4 regions of the Paenibacillus sp. J31P13 genome follow, and region 1 is predicted to be linked to each of the others. Evidence: riboswitches for the same ligand, from Rfam matches in the RefSeq annotation. Region 1 holds a riboswitch; each other region holds the start of a gene.

The links. A riboswitch is a leader RNA that binds a small molecule or an ion and turns the genes downstream of it on or off. The one in region 1 is predicted to bind cyclic di-AMP.
Region 2: linked by a shared signal. The riboswitch ahead of AC0YOD_RS27345 (ubiquitin-like domain-containing protein) and the one ahead of AC0YOD_RS15930 (hypothetical protein) in region 1 are both predicted to bind cyclic di-AMP.
Region 3: linked by a shared signal. The riboswitch ahead of AC0YOD_RS20695 (TrkH family potassium uptake protein) and the one ahead of AC0YOD_RS15930 (hypothetical protein) in region 1 are both predicted to bind cyclic di-AMP.
Region 4: linked by a shared signal. The riboswitch ahead of AC0YOD_RS18110 (hypothetical protein) and the one ahead of AC0YOD_RS15930 (hypothetical protein) in region 1 are both predicted to bind cyclic di-AMP.

The regions. Positions count from the first base shown of each region.
Region 1 covers NZ_JBWDNR010000004.1:359,087-364,616, forward strand. Annotated here, with positions in the region: gene kdpB (potassium-transporting ATPase subunit KdpB) at 1-1,273, opposite strand, end outside; gene kdpA (potassium-transporting ATPase subunit KdpA) at 1,287-2,969, opposite strand; gene kdpF (K(+)-transporting ATPase subunit F) at 3,043-3,120, opposite strand; gene AC0YOD_RS15930 (hypothetical protein) at 3,262-3,669, opposite strand; cyclic di-AMP (ydaO/yuaA leader) riboswitch at 3,782-3,950, opposite strand; cyclic di-AMP (ydaO/yuaA leader) riboswitch at 4,050-4,241, opposite strand; gene AC0YOD_RS15935 (hypothetical protein) at 4,631-5,071, shown strand; gene AC0YOD_RS15940 (stalk domain-containing protein) at 5,162-5,530, shown strand, end outside.
Region 2 covers NZ_JBWDNR010000016.1:9,704-15,233, forward strand. Annotated here, with positions in the region: gene AC0YOD_RS27335 (HD domain-containing protein) at 1-918, shown strand, start outside; gene AC0YOD_RS27340 (TatD family hydrolase) at 936-1,709, shown strand; cyclic di-AMP (ydaO/yuaA leader) riboswitch at 1,894-2,077, shown strand; gene AC0YOD_RS27345 (ubiquitin-like domain-containing protein) at 2,326-3,474, shown strand; gene rnmV (ribonuclease M5) at 3,605-4,150, shown strand; gene rsmA (16S rRNA (adenine(1518)-N(6)/adenine(1519)-N(6))-dimethyltransferase RsmA) at 4,158-5,105, shown strand; gene yabG (sporulation peptidase YabG) at 5,161-5,530, shown strand, end outside.
Region 3 covers NZ_JBWDNR010000006.1:201,658-207,187, forward strand. Annotated here, with positions in the region: gene AC0YOD_RS20690 (CPBP family intramembrane glutamic endopeptidase) at 1-1,242, opposite strand, end outside; cyclic di-AMP (ydaO/yuaA leader) riboswitch at 1,487-1,687, shown strand; gene AC0YOD_RS20695 (TrkH family potassium uptake protein) at 1,778-3,118, shown strand; gene AC0YOD_RS20700 (potassium channel family protein) at 3,137-3,799, shown strand; gene AC0YOD_RS20705 (LysR family transcriptional regulator) at 3,858-4,766, opposite strand; gene AC0YOD_RS20710 (succinate dehydrogenase cytochrome b558 subunit) at 5,075-5,530, shown strand, end outside.
Region 4 covers NZ_JBWDNR010000005.1:184,542-190,071, reverse strand. Annotated here, with positions in the region: gene AC0YOD_RS18135 (hypothetical protein) at 1-60, shown strand, start outside; gene AC0YOD_RS18130 (aldolase catalytic domain-containing protein) at 184-1,146, opposite strand; gene AC0YOD_RS18125 (GTP cyclohydrolase II) at 1,511-2,263, opposite strand; gene AC0YOD_RS18120 (DODA-type extradiol aromatic ring-opening family dioxygenase) at 2,292-3,056, opposite strand; gene AC0YOD_RS18115 (winged helix-turn-helix transcriptional regulator) at 3,206-3,559, shown strand; cyclic di-AMP (ydaO/yuaA leader) riboswitch at 3,657-3,819, shown strand; gene AC0YOD_RS18110 (hypothetical protein) at 3,825-4,250, shown strand; gene kduD (2-dehydro-3-deoxy-D-gluconate 5-dehydrogenase KduD) at 4,427-5,182, opposite strand; gene AC0YOD_RS18100 (DeoR/GlpR family DNA-binding transcription regulator) at 5,187-5,530, opposite strand, start outside.

The sequences.
Region 1 (5,530 bases):
TACCGCCTTCTGATGCAATCGCGTTTCCATTGGTATCCAAATCAGATGGAATGCTGCCGCCTTGCGCGCTAACCCATTTCTTAATCGCGTCTACCGAGCCTTTACGAACCTTTCTTCCATCTCTTAAATCCATGCCGCTCATCCGAGTCTCTGCTTTGAATGGAATAAACTCCGCACCAACAGCGAGCTGATCGTTATAGGCCAATCCATCCTTCTTCATCAATTCAAGCACGGATCGGCCTTCGGGGGTCTCATCCTTAACAGATGAGATAGCTGCCCACTCCCCTAGTCCTTTCCTAGATTGATTGCCTACCACTATAAAATCGCTAGCCATCCGATTACCAAATGTAATGGTCCCGGTCTTATCAAGAATCATTGTATTTACATCGCCCGCTGCTTCGACCGCTTTCCCCGACATCGCTAGCACATTGAACTGAGTAACGCGATCCATGCCCGCAATACCGATCGCAGAAAGCAAACCGCCGATCGTAGTGGGAATGAGACAGACTAATAGCGAAATCAACACCGGAATTTCCAGCTTAATATCCACATACTGAGCGATTGGAGCCAGAGTTACCACAACGATTAGAAAGATAAGCGTTAAAGTAATTAAAAGGGTATTGAGTGCAATTTCGTTTGGCGTCTTCTGACGCTTCGCTCCTTCAACCAAGGAAATCATCCGATCAATAAAGGACTCGCCAGGATCAGTCGTAATCCGTATCGTAATGGTATCGCTTGTCACTCGTGTGCCGCCGGTAACCGAACTGAAATCTCCGCCGGCCTCTTTAATAACAGGCGCCGATTCGCCAGTAATAGCTGATTCGTCAACGGAAGCCAATCCTTCTATGACTTCACCATCACCGGGGATCATCTCTCCTTGTGAGACAACGACGATATCGCCCTTGCGCAGCTCCGCGGAAGATACCACTTTTATTGCATTTCCAACCCGCTTATTCGCTGTCACTTCTCTTTTCGAATTTTTCAGTGTGTCAGCTTGGGCTTTCCCTCTGCCTTCAGCCAATGCTTCAGCAAAGTTTGCAAATAATACAGTGAAGAGAAGGATAAGAAATACGGTAATATTAAAACCAGTACGCCCTTCTGTGCCAAAATATCCTGGCATCAGCGTCATCAACAATACAACGACTGTTCCTACCTCTACGACGAACATGACCGGGTTTTTCATCATCGTTGCCGGATTTAGTTTAATGAAGCTATCTTTAATCGCTTTTTTAATAAGATCCGAAGATATCATGCTTTTTCGGTTTGTATTCATTTCCTCACCTCTTCTATTTAAGGAGTGTCAAGTGTTCTGCGATTGGACCAAGCACAACTGCCGGTAAGAAGGTCAGTGCCCCAATAATCAATACGGTCCCAAGCAAAATGCCCACAAATAATTTATTGTCTGTACGGAATGTACCTATCGTTTCTGGCACCCACTGCTTTGACACTAACGAGCCCGCAACACCAAGCAGAGCAATGATGGAAATATATCGGCCGAACAGCATGACTAAGCCTGTCGTAACATTCCAGAATGACGTATTATCGGCCAAGCCTTCAAATCCGGAACCATTGTTTGCAGCCGAAGATGTGTATTCATACAGCACCTGCGAGATACCATGGAATCCGCTATTCGTAATGGCTCCACTTCCGAGGTCTGTGAGGAATGCGATGGCTGTTGGCACTAAGATAATAAGCGGATGCGCCAAGATGGCGATGGCAATGAGCTTCATTTCGCGCGCCTCAATCTTTTTCCCCAAAAATTCAGGCGTACGACCGACCATCAAGCCGCATAGGAATACGCCGAGTATCGCGTACATGAGCATATTGACGAGCCCGACCCCATCACCGCCGAATACGACGTTCAGCATCATCAATGCTAACGGTACAAGTCCGCCAAGCGGCGTCAATGTATCATGCATGTTGTTAACCGATCCTGTAGTGGCTGAAGTCGTTACGGTTGTAAACAAGCTGGATTGCGCTATCCCAAACCGAACTTCCTTCCCTTCCATACTGCCCTGCGAAGCATCCATGCCAAGCGCATTCATGGCTGGATTACCTCTCATTTCCGAGGTGTATATAATGGATAGAAAGGCGATAAACAAGATCATCATCGTGCTGAAAATAACCCAGCCTTGTTTACGGTTTTTGGCGAATCTACCGAACGTATAGGTCAGAGCGGCTGGAATACACCACATCGATAATATTTCAATGACATTCGTCAGCGGAGACGGATTTTCAAAAGGATGCGCGGAGTTAACGCCGAAAAATCCCCCACCGTTCGTTCCCAAATGTTTTATCGATACAAGTGAAGCAACGGGACCAATCGCAATTTGCTGCGTCTCTCCTTCAAGCGTCGTAGCCTGAATCGTTGAATCCAGCGTTTGCGGTACTTTTAAACCAACCAATAATAAGGTAACGATGATAGCTAAAGGAATGAGCAAACGAGTGTGTGCTTTAACGAAATCACTGAAAAAGTTGCCAAGCGTCTTGCCTTTGCTAGTCAAACCTCGTATGAATGCGATAGCGACAACAATGCCGGTCGCAGCTGATGTGAACATCATCATCATAATAACGGCCATCTGCGCAAAATAAGACAAACCTGTTTCACCGCTATAATGCTGTAAATTCGTATTCGTCATAAAGCTGATCACCGTATTAAAAGAAAGCGTGGACTCCATATTGTCGATTCCATTTGGGTTGATCGGCAATACCTTCTGGCTTCTTAAAATGAGATAACTAACGGCAACCAGAACGATGTTGGTCAATATTAAGCTAAGCGTATACTTTTTCCAGTTCATTTCTGGACGGTTCTTTAAGCCGGTCAAAAAGTAAAATGCTTTCTCTATAGGTCCAAAAATTTTGTCCGTCCAATTGGCCTCATTCGAAAAAATATGATAAATATAGGTTCCCAAGGGCTTAACGATCAAACATAAGATCAGAATGACCGCTGCCATTTGAAAAATTGCCATTTTATTTCCTCCCTAGGGTTTCCAATGGAAAACCGACATCGAAATCATTTTTATCTATTTGGGTAACTCTTCATTAAAATTTCTCTGGATTAATGAGCGCGTAGACCAGATACAAAAAGATAAGACATGTAAACCCGATTACGATAATCATTGGCTTTCTCCTCCTGTGTCACCTACGACACGTCCGCACCAAGTCAGAAAACCGTAAAATAATAGAAAGGCTCCTGCCAATGCCCAAATCATAAACAGATCCATCATATTTATTCCTCCTCGACCTTCTCCTCAGCGGATTTTATTCCTTGTCATGAAGCAGATAGGAAACATCGCTGCTATTGGAATGAATGACATAACTGGCTCCTAATCCTTTATAGATGAGCCTGGAATTCATGCTGCCTGTAATGACGTAAATGGGCTTTCCCGTCCAAGACCGACATATTTGAATGTATCTGCAGCAAAGCGGCAAACTGACTTCAAATATAAAGACTTTTCCAACCGGCATTTTAGGAAGATGCCAATTGCTGCGATCGGCAGTATCCAGCGGTACAACATGTTCTACCCCAAGGTCCTTTAGCCGCGATTTTTCCGTTTCATTATTTGTAAGGGCTGCAAATGGCAAGCCCTTCATCTTAAGTGTTTTGATAAATTGCTCTCCAGCTTTATTTGGCGCTGATACTAAAATAAATTCATCATGGGATACCATGACCGCACTCCTCCATATCGTTTCAGGCAACAAAAAAGAAGCTGTAGGAAGAGAAAGCTCTCCTTCAGCTTCTTAGACGCGGGTAAATAAACCCACAGCTAATCACGGAATTGTTGCCTCTCTTGAGACGCTTACGAGGTTAGCTGACGGATTCGGGCGTAAGAGTCGCCCTACTTGACGGAAATCTACAACTTCCGTAAAGATTCACCCCTGAACTGAAAACACATTGGTCATCAATTCGTTTGGTTCCCCCGTTCACTGAAAGGATTCTATTTCTAGATCCTCTCATGTGATTCAGCGGCTATTCGCCATAACATGATTTTAGGACATAAAACACAGAGGCCGTGTCCCCTGTGGTCAATTGATCACAAGCTTCATCATCCTCTCATCTGCGACGCTTACGAGGTTAGCTGCCGGATTCGGACGGTGAGAGTCGCCCTACATGAAGGAAAATAACCATGGATTTCTCCTTCACGATTCACCCCAAATGACTTGTATTCGACTCTCACATCGAAAACTTATCATCGTTTGGTTCCCCCGCTTTCCTTGCGGAAATTAAGCGATATGAATTAACAATCATTGTAAGCAATGAATGATCTGAGTCGTATCATATGCCGATCGAAATATTTTGTAAAGAAGGACGCCGCCTCAAATTACACGCCGTTTGACACTCTGCATCTCCAAACCCATATCATTCTTCTATTTACTCCATCATACTCTCGTTTTCTCACTATTTCTAAAACAAAAAGCAAATGAAAGCATTCGGAATTATAATCATGGATTGCTTAAGCTTTGCAGGGTTGTATCCGTTTACAATGACCGAATTTGGCTAAATATGATCGAATCATCACTTAAACTACGTTTTACTTCTATAAGGCAAGGACGTATGATTGCTTGCGACAGCTAAGCTGCTTTTATGGCCTCATTATTATTAACCATAAACAAGGAGTGTGTGATCGCTATGAGCTATCCCGCTGTAACCAAATCCAACAACGATAGATTGACCCATCGGATTGGATCTATGGAGATCATTCGATATGACGATCATCAAATCGCTCTCCCTTCGGATAGCGATCATTGCTATTGCGGTCTGCTTAAAATTTCAAGTGATGGCGTACATGGATGGGGAGAGTACTCGTTACCAAGCTTGCCATGCCATTTTGACATGATTAGCTGGGCATCCGTGTTTTTACATCTAAAAGGTCTTACTTTGGAAGAGGCTATACATTATGTAGAAGAAAGTGATGAAGCGTGGGGACATACAAGGAGAGAGCTTGCGCTCTGTACATTATTAGATTTAAACCAAAGACTGCAGGACTACACGAATCATCAAGAAAGAAATGAAATGCTCTTTGCCAGCTCTATTCTTATGGATTACTCACAATCCTATTATTCTTTCTAAATCTAAGAAAGTTCTGATTCAGCAACCTTTTAACAGGGGTAACGTCTATACATAAAGTAATCCAATATCTGTTAAATGAGGTGCTTCAGAATGAAAAAGACCATTTCTTTACTGGTCATCTTAGTGTCTTTACTTGCATTAGGAAATCCTGCCTTGGTGTATGGCGCGAAAACTCAAACGATCTTGTCACTCCCACTCACGGGTATTATTGACATCGACGATAGAAGCTATAAGGATTATTTCACTGCACTGCAAAAGGACGGAACGATTTGGATCGGGAACGGTGACGAGCCCGCCATTAGAGGACCGCGAATTGCAGGAGCGGTAAGGGTAGCAGGCAATCTTGCTCTGACCTCATCCGGTGAGGTATGGAGCTGGAGTACGGACTCCCGCGAGGAGCCGAAACAACTGGTTGAATTATCAAATATACGAGATATTGCCGTTGGACCTGCAAATATG
Region 2 (5,530 bases), on a different contig from region 1:
GGCGATACGGAAATTAATCATGTGTTAAGTGCCGTTTCAGCCGATTTCCCAGAGCAGGTAGCAGCGGTAATTCGGAGGACCTATCCAAAGCCTATCGTGATCAGCTTAATCTCTAGTCAAATGGACGCTGATCGTATGGATTACTTGCTTAGAGATGCTTATTTTACGGGGGTAAATTACGGTACATTTGATTTGGAAAGAATTCTGCGTGTATTGCGGCCTCATAAGGGCAAAATTGTTGTGAAAGAAAGTGGAATGCATGCTGTTGAGCATTATCTGATGTCTCGTTATCAGATGTATTGGCAGATTTATTTCCATCCCGTAACAAGAAGTTCTGAGATTATTTTACGACAAATCTTTCGTAGAGCTCAGGAGCTGTACAGCGAAGGTTATACCTTTAATTGGATACCGAAATCGCTGGAGGGACTTCTTCTAAATACCATTACGGTACGGGATTATTTAAAGCTGGATGAGGCGCTTATACAGACGGTATTTGCTCAGTGGGCAGAGGAAAGTGATCCACTATTGAGTGATCTATGTGATCGTTTTCTAAATCGCAAATTATATCAATATATTACGATTGAAAACCCAGATGAAACGCTATTAAATGAGATCAAAAATTGCTTCTCTTCTATAGGAATGAATCCTGCTTATCATATGGAAATTGATTTTCCATTTGATCTGCCATATGACGTCTACCGTCCAGATAAAAAAGAAGGCGAAAAGAAAGAAAAAGCGCCGATTTTGTTGTTAGATGGGACGGATGACATTAGCGAAATATCGGCTAAGTCCGACATTGTTCGCTCTATTACTGGTTTGCATCAGGGAGAGTATCATCTTTACTTCCCAGTTGAGCCGCTCAAAAAAAATATTGGTTTGATTTCGGAGCCCATGAAGAAATTGTTTAAACTTAATTAAAGGAGCATGACATCAACATGACATTACTATTTGACACCCATACGCACTTGGACTCGCCCAATTTTAATGAGGATCGGGATGAAGTGATTAAACGCGCTAGAGAAGCGGGCGTAGATCTTTTGCTTAATATAGGATTTAATCGTGAGACGATTCCGACTACAATGGCTCTTGCCGAAAAATACGATTTTATTTATGCAGCAGTAGGCTGGCATCCCGTAGACAGTATCGATATGCTCCCGGAGGATTTGGAGTGGATAGAGCGGTTGTGCTCGCATGAGAAGGTTGTCGCTATCGGAGAAATTGGTCTTGATTATCACTGGGACACGTCTCCAAAAGATGTTCAGCAGCGTGTTTTCCGTGAACAAATCCGTCTAGCTCACAAGGTGAATAAGCCGATTGTCATTCATAATCGCGATGCGCACGAGGATATTATTCGGATTCTTCGAGAAGAAAATGCCTCTCAGGTTGGAGGCGTTATGCACTGCTTCTCAGGGAGCTGGGAAACGGCAAAACAATGTCTCGATATGAACTTTTATATTTCATTTGGAGGTCCTGTTACCTTCAAAAATGCAAGGGTGCCAAAAGAGGTTTTGAAGCAGGTTCCACTGGACCGAATTTTGATTGAAACGGATGCTCCATATTTGTCTCCGCACCCCCTTCGAGGGAAGCGAAATGAGTCCTCTTATGTGTCTCTAGTCGCAGAGACGGTAGCCGAATTATTGGGCAAATCTGTTGAAGAAATAGGTGCATTAACGACTGAAAACGGTAAAAAATGTTTTGGTATTGTATAAAAACGAGAGATATCAAGAGTAAATAAGACCTTTATCGCGTAAAAACTAATTTTTATATCGATAATCGCTTATTTTTTCCGAGTTTAACCAGCTTTTTCGCTAAAATCGTCTTTTATCGTATCTTTACAATTGACCACGGATGAGGTTATGATTCAACTCAGAGCTATTAAATTTTGTATTGGATTTCCAGTTCGCGCTTAATCTCCAAGTCGGAGAGCGGGGGAACCAGGTGCGGTAAATCGTTCCGCATTTTGATATTCTTCAGGGGTGAATTTCGGAGACATTGCCATGAGCATTGTGCTTCGTTTAGGGCAGCTCTCTTGCCCGAACCCGTCAGCTAACCTCGTAAGCGTAAATAGAGAGTGATCAAAATCGTGCATCCACTTTTTCTGTATCCCAGTGTATCTATTACCGGGAAGCCACGAAACAGATCTCTGTCGACGGCTTCTTTTTATTTTCGAATAATCGAAAATTTGACGTCATAGGGATAGAAAGATGGGGGTGTCGAGATAGATAGATGTTCTGGATTGCGTGCTTGCACGCCAATATACTATAGTCGCGTCAGTTGTATCATGCGTAACACTTGGCGGCGGGGCTATGAAGGAGGACCGATGAAGTGGGACTATTCCAAGTAAAGGACACCCATGGGAAACGATCATCCAGCATGTCTTTCGCATTGCGATGGAAGCGTGAAAACTTGCGTTTGATTCTTTTGAGTGCTACTATCTCAATCGCTATGACTTTCATGTTTTTGGTGTTGTTGTACGGAACGGCTGTCAAAAGCGTCTCCGTAGTAGTGAACGGACAAGAAACCGTTGTGGAAACAAAGCAATGGGTCCTGCAACGCCTACTGGATGAACAAGCTATCGCAATTGGACCACATGATGAGGTGTCCGTACCGCTTAATGCGGCATTAAAGGACGGAGATCGTATTGAGGTAACTCAAGCGATACCGGTAATTGTGAAAGCTGATGGCAAGACATCAACAGTGTACACGACAGAGAGAACAGTGCAGGCAGCGATCGAGGAATTACATATTCCAATTCGAGACCAAGATAAAATAATGCCACCGCTAGATACGGCATTAAATGCAGAGTTAACGGTGACGGTTGTACGCGTCGACACGAAGATGTCCGAGTCCGAACGTGCAATGCCGTTCTCTATCGTGAAGAAAGAAGACCCTACACTTGAAGCAGGCAAAGAAAAGCTTGTGCAAAATGGTAAGGAAGGTCTGATTGTTGAGCAAATCGTGAAGCAGTATGAAGATGGTGTACTTATCTCGAAGAAGATGGTCAACAAGGTTGTTGAGACAGCTGCTGTCGATCAGGTTGTTGCTGTTGGAACGAAGAAGGCAGAACCTAAAGTAACGGTTCTTTCGAACAAGTCGCCTAGCATTGCAACGCTTACGAAGAGCGGTGTAACCTTTAAAGCGAAGAAGGTACTGAATAATGTCACTTTAACTGCTTACTCTGCAGGTGTAGAGTCAACAGGAAAAGGTGAGAAGCATCCTTTATACGGGGTAACGGCTTCTGGCACACGTGTGCATGAAGGACGGACCATCGCAGTTGATCCTAAGGTAATTCCTATCGGTTGGTGGGTCTATATCGAGGGAGTCGGCTTCCGGCGAGCTGAAGATAAGGGAAGTGCTATCAAAGGCAATAAAATTGATGTTTATTTTGACAGTAATAAAACAGCAGATAAATTCGGCAGAAAGAAAGGCGTAACCGTCTATCTTCTCGGTCCGAACAAACCAACTGCAAGCTAATATCTAGAGGTACGCTATCATTTTATCGTATTTTTTAATTAAATATGCCATCATAAGGAGAGGCAATGCCTCTTCTTTTTGTATGTTCGTATGCAGAAAAAGGGAATCTAAACAGAGGGGAATGATCTTGATGATCAAAGAGATCATTGTCGTTGAAGGTAAAGACGATACTGTAGCGATTAAACGCGCGGTAGAAGCAGATACGATAGAGACAAACGGCTCCGCTATCGGTGAAGATGTGCTGCGGCGGATTGCGCTCGCAAATGAACGTCGCGGCGTTATTATATTTACAGACCCCGATCATGCAGGTGAACGCATTCGCAAAATTGTTGCGCGTCATGCGCCAGGCTGTAAGCATGCTTTTTTGCCACAAGAGAAAGCATTGTACAAGGGTGATATCGGTATTGAGAATGCAAGCCCAGAAGCTATTCGAACGGCGCTCTCAGAGCTCCGTACAGAGTCTCCAGATGAAGTCGGCGAAATTAGCTGGGATGACTTAATGGAAGCAGGTTTAATCGTGCACGAGGATGCTTCTAATAGACGTCTGCAAATGGGCAAGCTATTAGGAATAGGATATGCGAATGGAAAGCAGTTCTATAAACGCTGTACAAGCTTCAGAATTTCAAAAGCAGAGTTCATAGAGGCACTGCGTCAAATGGAACAGGAACGGGAGTGAAAGCAGAATGAGCAAGCAAGAGCATGAAGAGCAGCGTACTGCAGCAGCTGGAGCCAAAGCCGCAGCAATAGAGGTAGCAACACCTAAGCGGACAAAAGAGATTATTGCAAAATACGGATTCTCCTTCAAGAAGAGCTTGGGACAAAACTTTTTGATCGACCAAAATATATTGAACAAAATCGTAGCAGCTGCTGAACTGGATAAGACAAAAGGCGCGCTGGAGATTGGTCCCGGTATTGGTGCTCTTACTCAGCGGCTTGCAGCTGAAGCGGGAAGCGTAACCGCAGTCGAAATAGATAATCGCCTTATACCGATATTGCGTGATATTTTATCCGATGAGCCTCATACAACCGTCATACATGGTGATATTCTGAAGCTTGATCTCAAGCAATTATTTGCTGAGCAATTTGCTGGCTTGTCAGGCGTGAGTGTAGTCGCTAATCTTCCCTACTATGTAACGACTCCAATTCTCATGAAGCTCCTAGAGGGGAAGCTTCCGCTTGAGCATATCGTGGTTATGATTCAGAAGGAAGTAGCAGAACGGATGGCTGCGAAGCCAGGAGGCAAGGAATACGGCAGTCTGAGTGTGGCTGTTCAGTATTATTGCGTACCTCAGGTCGTATGCATGGTTCCTAATACCGTATTTATTCCGCAGCCGAATGTCGATTCCGCTGTTATTAAGTTATCCATACGTGAAAAGCCTGCTGTTGATGTTCCAGATGAGGATCATTTTTTCCGAGTGGTACAAGCAAGCTTTGCACAGCGTCGTAAGACGCTTGCGAACAACTTGACTGCCTTTGTAGGGAAGGATCGTCGTGAAGCGCTGACAGAAATGCTGTTAAAGCTTGAAATTGATCCAATTCGACGCGGTGAGACGCTATCCTTGGAGGAATTTGCACGTATAAGCCGCAGCATGTTGGAGGCAGGTTGGGGAAATAAACCGACAGAAGCATAAAATACTCACCATTCGCCCTCTCTGCCCATAGGATAGACGAAGAGGTGATTTACCTATGAAGCAAGGGGACCTGGTCGTCCGCAAATCGTATGGCGGTGACGTATTATTCCGTGTTGAGGCTGTTCGTACTGAAAAGGCCATTTTGAAAGGCACGGACTACCGCTTATTGGCGGATGCTCCTATTCCAGATCTATCTGTCGTACGCGACCCAGGATCGACAAAAGTGGTGCAGCAAGTACAAATAAAAGTGAATGACTCCATAAGACGTATGTATTCCGAACGTGAGAAGCAAGCAACCCAGAACGAGGACAGCATCAGGCATGCGATGCAGCAGAGCCAGCCATTTTTTGAAGTACCGGGAAAAGTGCTCCATCTTGACGGCGACGGTAACTACTTAAAGAAAAGCATGCAGTTATATAACACGA
Region 3 (5,530 bases), on a different contig from region 1:
GCGGAACACAGCTTCCTCAGAAATAGCAGCAGCCCAGGCGAGTACCGGCATGAGCCATAATACGGAGATATTATATGGCGACTGCGTTACATCGGATGTATCCCAAGTGCCGATTGAAAGTTTCAGTCCAATAAAGATAACAGCCTGAATGGCGAACAGGATGATAGCAAACAAATAACCTAAGCCCATGCCGCGCCATACATGATTGCCATAACCCGGTTGACCAAAGCGAGGCCATAGATCACGTCCCTGTGCTTTCCAAAGCCCGTCACCGGCTACTAGAGAGATGTAGATGGACGCTGCCATTGGGAACGTAAGCAGTACCGTAAATACGGCCGTGATGGCTACGGTTTGATCGGCCATGTTATTTTCCCCGAGTGAAGCTCTTATGCCATCCAAGACGTTTAAATTCATAATGATATAAGTAATGAAGTATACGATTGTCAAAATAATGCCGTATTTAAACGATGTAAATTTGCGATAAAGAACGGCGTAAATAATGGCTAAAATAAACAAAACGAAGCTCATGAAGAAATAGCCGAAGCTGGTAAGAAAGCTTGCCAGTTTGTCCTGGCTCTTCACATATTTGATGTAATCAGAAGGTGCAACAAAGGCTGGTTTGTAAGTGGTAATAAGGGCATGACCATCCACGCTTGATGCTTTTAAATCGACGGTCAATGCAGCTTTGTCGATTGTAAAGCCGGCTGGCTGTACGCCCCAAGTACCATTTTCATATAATTTAGCATTCTTAATATCAGCCGGGTTGAATTTCTTCTGTGTAAGAAAGGCTTTGATTTTCTCCTTTTCTTCAGCCTCTGACAGCTGTTCACCGCCAACAAGCAGATTCCAGGCCACGATTTGACCGCTTTGCATATGTACATAAACATAACCGCTTCCGCTCGACTCAAATTTGAGATCCACTTGGAAAGTATCCGTAGGGAAACTGGCATCATATCGATCACTGTAGGTTTGGGCTAGCTTTTCTTTAGAGAGATAACCGTTCATCACCTTGTCTGATTGGTGTACAGCTTTAGCTGATTTTACACGAAGTCCGGTTTCCTTCTGGACAAATTCAGTGGCTTGCAGCTCAGCAGCTGATTTCTCAAGAACTTTCGTGTTGTATTCGCCAGATGAAATGGAATTAATCATGGGGATTATATCTACAGCTGAATAAATAAAGAAGCAAGCGATCGCTGCCCAAATGAATCTTTTCCATTCCTTCGGTCTAATTGAATCAATCATCGGTTCACCTCTATTGTCTATATTATAGAATTCCTATTTGCTTACCTTATCATATTAATCCCTGATTTATCCAATGGAATAGTAAGTTTCTTTTCTTAAAAATGAGAAATAACGATATCCGTCAAGCTTATTGCATGCTGCGGTAGCGAATTGCCCTGATTTGGTCTAATATCGCCTGTTTATAGGTAATGCAAGCTTTGTACTAAACTACATTAGGGATTATAATCGTTAACGTCATACTAATAGAATAGCAAAGCCGAATTTCCGAAGGAAAACGGGGAAACCATAAAGCTGACGCAAAAAAATGAATGTGATGGGTAGTCGAACTATCCAATGCGGCGGCATGGGGTGAATTTTGGCGGGAAGTTACACTAACCGCTGAATAGGGCAGCCTGACCAGGCCCGAATCCGACAGCTAACCTCGTAGGCGAAATGGATCAGGACTCATCGCACAAGCACTTGAGTTTCCAGTGCTTTTTTTTGTGCCTGCTAATAGCTGCATTACTCAAATGACATAGGAAAAAGAAGGCTGATTATGAAGATGAACTTGAAGGTGCTGACGTGGTCACCTCCACGAATCCTTGTTAGTGGATTCGCACTTATTATTTTACTGGGAGCCTGTTTATTATCCATGCCCTTCGCTTCAGCGAATGGCACCAGGCTGCCATTTATTGATGCGCTGTTCACGGCCACATCGGCTACATGCGTGACAGGGCTCGTAGTTGTGGATACGGGAACGTATTTCTCCACGGCTGGTCAGGTTATATTGATGGTTCTATTTCAACTCGGCGGGTTAGGATTCATGACGATGGCCACCTTAGTTGCTCTTGTTCTTCGTAAAAAGATTTCACTTAGAGAGCGGTTATTGCTGCAGGAAGCGATGAATCAATCCAGCATGGAAGGAATCGTTCGATTAATACAACGAGTCATTATTTATTCGTTATCCATCGAAATCGTCGGCGCTGCGTTATTTGCATCTCGGTTTGCAGCGGATATGCCTCTTGGGAAAGCCATTTATTATGGTGCATTTCATTCGATATCTGCTTTTAACAACGCCGGCTTTGATATATTTGGTCATTATCAGAGTCTTACCGCATATGTATCTGATCCCATTGTGAACATCACTGCCATGCTGCTCGTTATTTTTGGAGGACTCGGATTTGTCGTTATGTCCGATCTGATGGAGTGGCGCAAAAATCACAAGCTTTCCTTACACAGTAAGGTTGTACTAACGATGTCGGGTACCCTAATTGCTGCAGGTACTATCGTTATTTTTATATTCGAGTTTTCCAATAGTTTGACGCTAGGCTCACTCGATTGGGGCGGTAAAATCCTATCAGCCTTTTTCCAATCCGTTATGCCAAGGACGGCAGGATACAATTCACTTGATTTAGCGGCACTTCGTCAAGCCACTCAATTTTTTATCATTATATTAATGTTTATAGGCGCTTCTCCCGGTTCTACTGGGGGTGGAATCAAGACAACAACCTTTGCTGTGCTGATGGGGGCGGTTATCGCGATGATTCGCGGCCGTGAAGATATTGTCTTGTTCCGTTACAGACTAGGAAAAGATCGGATTTTTAAGGCGCTTACCATTACGTTGCTTTCACTTGCACTTGTTATCGTGGTGACGATGCTCTTATCCATGATTGAAGGTCAAAAGTTTTTGTATATTTTATTTGAAGCTACCTCAGCCTTTGCGACAGTAGGGTTAACTCTCGGCTTGACGCCAGAGCTTTCCGAGGTGAGTAAGATAATCATTGCACTTACGATGTTTGCCGGACGGCTTGGACCATTAACGCTCGCATATGCGCTCGGTCCACGTACAGACAAAGAATTGTATCGGCATCCTGAAGGCAAAATTACGATTGGATAGGAGAATAGGCTAGTGGCAATTAAGAAAAGTCAATTCGTTATAATAGGTCTTGGGAGATTTGGATCGAGCTTAGGACGCGAGTTGGTTCAGCTTGGACATGAGGTGCTCGGTATAGATAAGGATGAGGAAGCGGTTCAAGATATGAGCAATGTGTTGACGCATGCCGTATCTGCTGAGTGTACGGATGAAGAAACATTGCGTTCTTTAGGGGTGCGCAACTTTGATTGCGGCGTTGTTGCAATCGGTGACGATATACAAGCTAGTATTTTGACTGCGATTTTGCTCAAGGATCTCGGTGTTAAGAAGGTCGTAGCCAAAGCAATGAGTGAATTGCATGGACGCGTACTTGAGAAGCTCGACGTTGATCGTGTTGTGTATCCGGAGCGTGATATGGGCATTCGGGTTGCTCATCAGCTTGTTTCGCCTAATTTGCTTGATTATATTGAGCTGTCAAAAGATTATACGATCGCTGAGCTTGCTGTTCCGTCAAACTTAAATGGCAAATCACTGAGCGATCTTAACCTGCGGGCAAAATTCGGCTGCAGCATCGTCGCAATTAATAAGCCGGAAGGGATGATTATCGCGCCTACCGCAACGGATTTACTTGATATTCGCGATATTATGGTTATTATTGGTACAAATGAGCAAATTGAAAGCTTTGAGACAGCTATTTATAGGTAGAGATAAAGAGATGTGGATTTAGAGATCTAATAATGGTAAGAATGTAGGACAAGTGCTTTTAATAGCGCTTGTCCTTTTGTGTAACGAAGCTTGCAGCAAGCTCATTGATCCATAAACGAACGGATGGGCTTAACGCTGTTGAATCTGCATGAATAAGCGATGTCGTTCTTTTTGTATCCTCCAGCTCACGAATAGGGACGACCACTAGCTCATTATCCTCAAGCTGTTGATGACGCATATAGGAATGAGGCAGCAAAGTAGCAGCTCTGCATGTATGCAGCAAACGCAATATCGCTTCAAAGGAGTCAATCTCCATGCGGACATCAGGCTGAAGATGGTATTTATCGAATACCTCATCCGTCAGAAGTCTGAACCAAGTTCCTTTGGAGAATAAGATCATCGGCATCCCGGTTAAATCTTGTATGCCTAGCTTGTCTTTATCAGCAATGATTTGATTTCTTGGAAGCACTAGCGATAAATGATCCTCAAATAAAGGAATGCAGCGCAGTGTAGAATCCTCAATACTGGAAGCGACAATGCCGATATCCGCTTTGTGATCGCGTACAAGTGATACTATCTCATGAGTTTTACCTGTAACGGCAGTAATATCGATTTCTGGATGGTTAGAGGTAAGGTTTTGAATGAGATCGGGAAGCGTCGTTTGCAGTGTAGTCAAGCTGGCGCCAATCGTCAGAGTCGTATGACCAGTTGCTGTAAATTCAGATAATGTATGCAAATATTTGCGGTGCAGCTGTCTTAGCTCAAGCGCATATTCGTATGTTAATTGACCGATGCGGGTAAGCTCAAGACGCTTGCCGATGCGGCGAAACAGTGGAGCTCCTATCTCTTGTTCGAGCTTAGCAATTTTGCGTGAGAGCGCAGGCTGAGACAAATTGAGAAGGCCAGAAGCCTTATTCATACTGGACTGTTCCACGATGACCGTAAACACATGCATCTCTTCATTCATGAAAAGACCCCCTTATGTCGTTTTGTTATAAGAAATTATAAAAAATAAGCAATTCCATTATAAGATGAAAAGGAGTAGGATGGGAAGTGTGACTAATATGTGTCGAAGTTTGTTGACTGGGATACACGGTGAGGTTACAATGTAGAATGATTTGTCTGGCGTGAAAGACTAGCTGGCTTCTTTTTTGCGGGGGGAGTACACGTTTCGCGCAGAAATATAAGTAATATATAGATTCAGTCTATATACGCTTATATTTTTATGAAGAAAAGAAAGACAGAACTGACAGTATTGAAAGGAGAAGGAATGACATGAAAGGAAATTCGTATTTCTCGCGCAAGCTTCACTCGCTTCTCGGGATCATTCCGCTCGGCATGTTTATCGTCGTGCATGGTTTGACCAACTACCAGGCGTTTGAACGCGGACCTGAAGGCTTTGCGAAAGGTGTTAATTTTGTCAATAGCATGCCATTGCTGCCGTTGCTCGAGATTTTCGGCATTTATCTCCCGCTTTTGTTCCATGGTATTTACGGCTTGTATGTCGCTTACCAATCGAACACAAACACGGGACGCTTTAAATACGGCCGGAACTGGGCATTTACTGCACAGCGCGTAACAGGAGTTATTACTTTTGTATTCGTATTCTGGCATGTATACGAAACACGTTTTCAAGTTTACTTAGGAAAAGTTACGCATGAGGAGCTTGGCTCATTGATGCATGACATTGCAACGAACCCTGTAACGTTTACGCTTTATGTAATCGGTGTA
Region 4 (5,530 bases), on a different contig from region 1:
CCCAATGAACCGCATCAAGCGGCAGCTATTCGCGGTGATGGCGAGCTGTTTGAGGATTAAATCACGTATAGATAAAGCAAAGGGGCTGTGCCATCAGATTATCTTATCTGTTGGCACAGCCCCTTCTATGTTTAACAGAAAAAAACCACACCGCCCAAGGGAGGTACAAGTCATTTCCGCTTATTATTTGCGTGCAGAAACCTCAGGTGTTGTAAGGCGATCGTAGAACTCTACGGCTTTGTCCTTGTCTTCGGAATCACGAAGCGCCATTGCAGAACGAGGATGCTCATCCAAAATACCTGTAATCATGTAAGGAATAATGTAACCCCATTCTTCCTTCTCACGAAGAGGTACCATGAACTTCTCGATCATATCAAGAACAGGACGAACATTGTATTTCGTGTTTTCAAGCTCAGACACTAGCAGCTCCGTATTGCAGTTACCAGCAGCGCGGCCCATTCCGTATACGGATGCATCTAGAAGCTCAACGCCATGTTCTGCTGCAAGCAGGGTGTTGGCGAAAGCAAGCTGCAGATTGTTATGCGCATGAACACCAAGACGTTTGTTAGGAAGGTACTGACGGAACTTGTCAACAAGGTAGCTCATGTCTCTTGGTTTCAGGCTTCCGTATGAGTCAACAACATAAACAACATCAACCACGCTGTCATTGATCAACTCAAAGGCTTGAATCAGCTGGTTTTCCATTACGTTCGAAAGCGCCATAATGTTAAGCGTTGTTTCGTATCCGCGATCATGGAATACTTTAACAAGCTCCAACGCCTTGTCTACATCTTGAATATAACAAGCTACGCGAATGAGGTCGAGCATGCTCTCGCTGCGAGGCAAGATGTCGTTCTCATCAACACGGCCGATATCAACCAGTGCAGAAAGCTTTGTGTTGCCTTTGTTCGGGATTACTTTTTTCAAGAAATCGTCGTCCAGAAAACGCCAAGGGCCTGCATTTTCGGCGCCTTTAAGAAGCTTTGGCGAGTTTTTGTAGCCGATTTCCATATAATCGACGCCGGCTTCGTTCAAGCTTTGGTACAAATGCTGAACGAACTCGACACTAAAATCCCAGTTATTCACGAGTCCGCCATCGCGAATCGTGCAATCAACAATTTTACAATGACTTGTTTTTGAATGCATGCGTTGTTACTCCTTTAATTTGAACATGAGTTCAGTTTTTCTCATCATACTTGAAAAGGAGGAGGAACGCAAAATAATTTTGTCGTATATTGGCTATTTCACAAGCCTTTTTGTCACATTTGTGAGCGATATCCATCCAGCTTTTTTTTCATGGTTTCATAAGCAAAAGCAGCTATGACGGGTTAATCCATCATAGCCATAGACCAGAAACAACATTACACTTTCTAATGTCATCTATATTTATTTTTTCCAATATTGGTGCGCGTTTACAAGCTTTTTAGGCTTGCTATATTCGATTAATCCGCAATCGCCCTGCTCGGTTAAGCTTATGCCGTCCATCATCTCTATTTTTGCTTTACTTACCTTATTTTATACTTACCTGCATATCGGATTCTTGTTTAAAATGACCCGAGCGATTTCTCTTCGTACCAATATATTTCTCATTATAAACAGAGGTATTTCCCCAAAGCGGCACTCTGCCTGCAACACTTAAGCCAGATTTGCGAAGCGCATCTACCTTACGTGGATTATTTGTAATGATCGACACCGGCAAAGCACGCAGCAGCTTCAACACCGCAATTGCATCGCCGTAATCACGTGAATCATCCGCAAAACCAAGCTCTGTATTCGCATCAACCGTATCAAGACCATCCTCTTGCAGCAAATAAGCAATTGCTTTGCTGAACAAGCCAATTCCGCGACCCTCATGATTTGCCAAATAAAATAGAGCGCCAGTGCCATGCTCGCTAATTAAACGCATGGATTGCTTCAATTGAAAGCCGCAATCACATCTTGCGCTTCCAAATATATCGCCCGTATGGCAGATGCTGTGCATCCGAATAAGCGCATCCTCGTTATTTTCGAAATCACCATACACGAGAACACTGGATTGTTGAAGATCAGCATAGTGGAACTCATTCAGCTCCTCAACTAGCTGCTCTGCGGATTGCTTCTCGCCTGATTCCTTCTGAAGCCAGCTGTACCAATGGAATATTTTCGTTTCTCCATCCAGCTCAACCGGCAGCTTAACAGGGCCAATCACATAAATATCTTTATTGCCGTTTTGTGTATATTTAAGCTTATCTTTAATAATGGCCGCAATATTGGGCTTCATCATGCTGCTTCACCTTCTTATATATAGGATATCAAAATTCGAATGACAAGTAACTCAAAGTGCCAAACTCATAACTGCGATAAATGACCTTTGGCGCAGAATCGCTGTTCCCGCTGCCCATTGCAATAAATAGGGGAACAAAGTGCTCCGTACGCGGTACAGCTCTTCGGGCATGAGGTGCCAGCCCTTCATATTGTAACAAGGAATGAATATCCTTGCTGTTCATTTTATCAATGAGCCACTCATCGAACGCAACAGCCCAGCTCTCAGGCTCTTTCTGACCCCACTTCACTTCACGCAAATTATGAACGGTTACGCCGCTGCCGATAATCAGAATATTTTGAGCGGTCAAGCTTTGAAGCGCCTCTCCGATCGCATACTGATCCTCTGGGGAACGGAAAGGATTGACCGATATTTGAACGACAGGCACGTCAGCCTTTGGAAACATATGCTTCAAGAGCGTCCATGAGCCATGGTCAAGTCCCCGATCCTCATTATATGCGATCGCAATGCCTTTCGCTGTAAGCAATTGACCAACAACAGCTGCTAGCTTCGTTGATCCTTTAGCTGGATATTTCACTTGGTACAGCTCATCTGGAAAGCCGTAAAAATCATATATGGTTTCATACTCATCATCCTTCGATGAGATCGTAACAGCCTCGGTTTCCCAATGCGCAGTAAAAATAACAATCGCTTCGGGCTTTAAGCTTGCTCCTGTTCTTTGAAGAAACTGACTATATTCATTTTGCTCGACTGCGAGCATTGGTGATCCATGTGCTAGAAATAAAGGTTTCATAAGTATCGCTCCTCTTATTTCACTTACTATTTGTAACTAATTATAATTTCATAACTAATGTTAGTCAAGTAATTAACATTATCCATGTTTGCTTGTATGTATTAGTTATTGGAGTTATACTTAATTTCAAATCAAGAGAGGTGATAAGCATGGATCAACCAGCCCTTTGTCCCCGTTTCCAAAAAGGAATGGATATCATTAGCAAACGCTGGACCGGCCTAATCATATTTCAATTATTGTCTGGACCTCAGCGCTTCTGTGCTGTTCAATCTGCATTGCCTATCAGTGGCAGACTGCTGTCTGAACGTTTTAAAGATCTGGAGAGTGAAGGTATTGTCGATCGACACGTCTATCCCGAAATACCTGTACGTATAGAATACTCTTTAACGGCGAAAGGACGTGCACTTGAGCCGATTATTCGGGAAATACAAGTATGGTCGCAAGATTGGATCGCCCCTGGACCAGCCACTGAGCAGCTATTCAATGATGTAAAAAAGCCCTAGCTTCCTCAGTTTAGGGCTTTTTTCTTTTTACATTTATATGCATTTATTTAATCGTAGGGTTTACAAATAAACCGTATACGTTTAAAATTAAAGGCAAACCACATTCACGCTGAATTTTTCAAATGAAAAAGCGGGGGATCCAACGCGATCGTGATATTCACGGCTCGCAAGGGGTGAATCCAGGAATTTGTAACCCTGGTAGGGCATACTCTCTAACCCGAATCCGACAGCTAACCTCGTAAGCGAAGTAAGGAGAGGTTTATTTATGTTTTGTCAATCTGAAAACCATGTACCGTTTTTCATCGATCAGTCCCCTTCCTTATCCGTCTCAAGAATTGAATTATTCGTAATCCCCGCTATCGCAGTTGATGCCGCAGGCTTTCGCGTATGTCTTCGATTAACAAGCAATCAAGGCTATGGTTGGAGCGAGCTTTTTGTAGCAGATACCGAGGAAAGCATTGACTTAGATCGCTACAGCGATCTCCTTATCTCATTTATTGGTAACGTATCCCTTCCGCCGCTTCAAAATTTCCAGTATGACAAGTCCGATCAAGACGGACGTATTTTCGAATTGTTTGTTACTGCCGTCACTCAAGTAACGACAAGACCAGAAGAACAAATACCTATTGAACGCGATGCAGAAGAATTCGTATTGCGACAACGCTCGGTGAATTATATTTCTTTATTCTAAGACATTTTCGCGAGCAAAAAAGCCGCTCCGGTTTCTTTGGTTCCCCTGAACCTCAGTATGCCGGAGGGCTTTTTTAATTTGATCTCCAGATTATGAACACAAGAAAGGACTATCCTCCTGCAGCCAAAGCTGCAACAAGACAGTCCTATCCTATTAAATAAAATTGAATATGCCCATTACTTAACTAGCCAGCCGCCGTCAACAGCCATAATATGACCATTCATATAATCAGAAGCCGCAGAGGCCAAAAATACTGCCGGACCAATTAAGTCCTCAGACGTTCCCCAGCGTCCGGCTGGAATCCGCTGCAATATCTGTGCGCTGCGAACCGGATCCTCACGAAGCGCTTCCGTATTATCCGTGCTCATATAGCCAGGCGCTATCGCGTTCACTTGCAGACCTTTGCTCGCCCACTCACTCGCAAGCGCCTTTGTTAGTCCAGCAACCGCATGCTTGCTTGAAGTGTAACCAGGTACGTTAATGCCGCCTTGGAAGGTAAGCATGGACGCCACATTAATGATTTTTCCTGAGCCCTGCTGAATCATGTGCTTGCCTGCAAGCTGACAAAGTACGAACACAGAATTCAAATTGACATCAAGTACATCCTGCCAATCCTCGTAACTATGTTCAGCAGCAGGTGTGCGACGAATAATTCCGGCATTATTTACTAAGATATCAATTCGTCCCAGTTCATTAACTGTACGGTCAATGATGGATGAAAGCTTCGTACGATCGGAAATATCCGCCTGAATGGTTATGGCTCTCCGTCCAAACGCACGAACCTGATCCGCCGTTTTATCAGCAGGCGTACTATTTGTAACAAGTGCTACATCAGCGCCTGCTTGTGCCAGCCCTATTGCAATAGCTGCTCCAAGACCTCGCCCAGCGCCTGTAACGATAGCTATTTTCCCTGTCAAATCGAACAAACTCATGTTTTCACACCTTTCCTTTATTGCGATTTGAGCCATTCGGAAGCTCAGCTTTCAGTATTACAGGACCGTTTGCCTCATACTTTGCTGCTACCTCAGGTTCAATGCCATCATCCGTGATGATGTATTGGATCTCATTCAAGCCCGCAAATGTAATCAATGCGCCTTTGTCGAATTTATTATGATCCGCAAGACAATAAATCGTTTTCGCATTTTCCATATAGAGCCGTTTGACCTTCGTCAATTCTTCCGTAAATATAGTAAGACCGTACTCCAAATGGATACCCGTCGTAGATAGAAACAACTTGTGAACATTCAGACGTTTGATCCACTCCTGTGATTCGGCGCCGA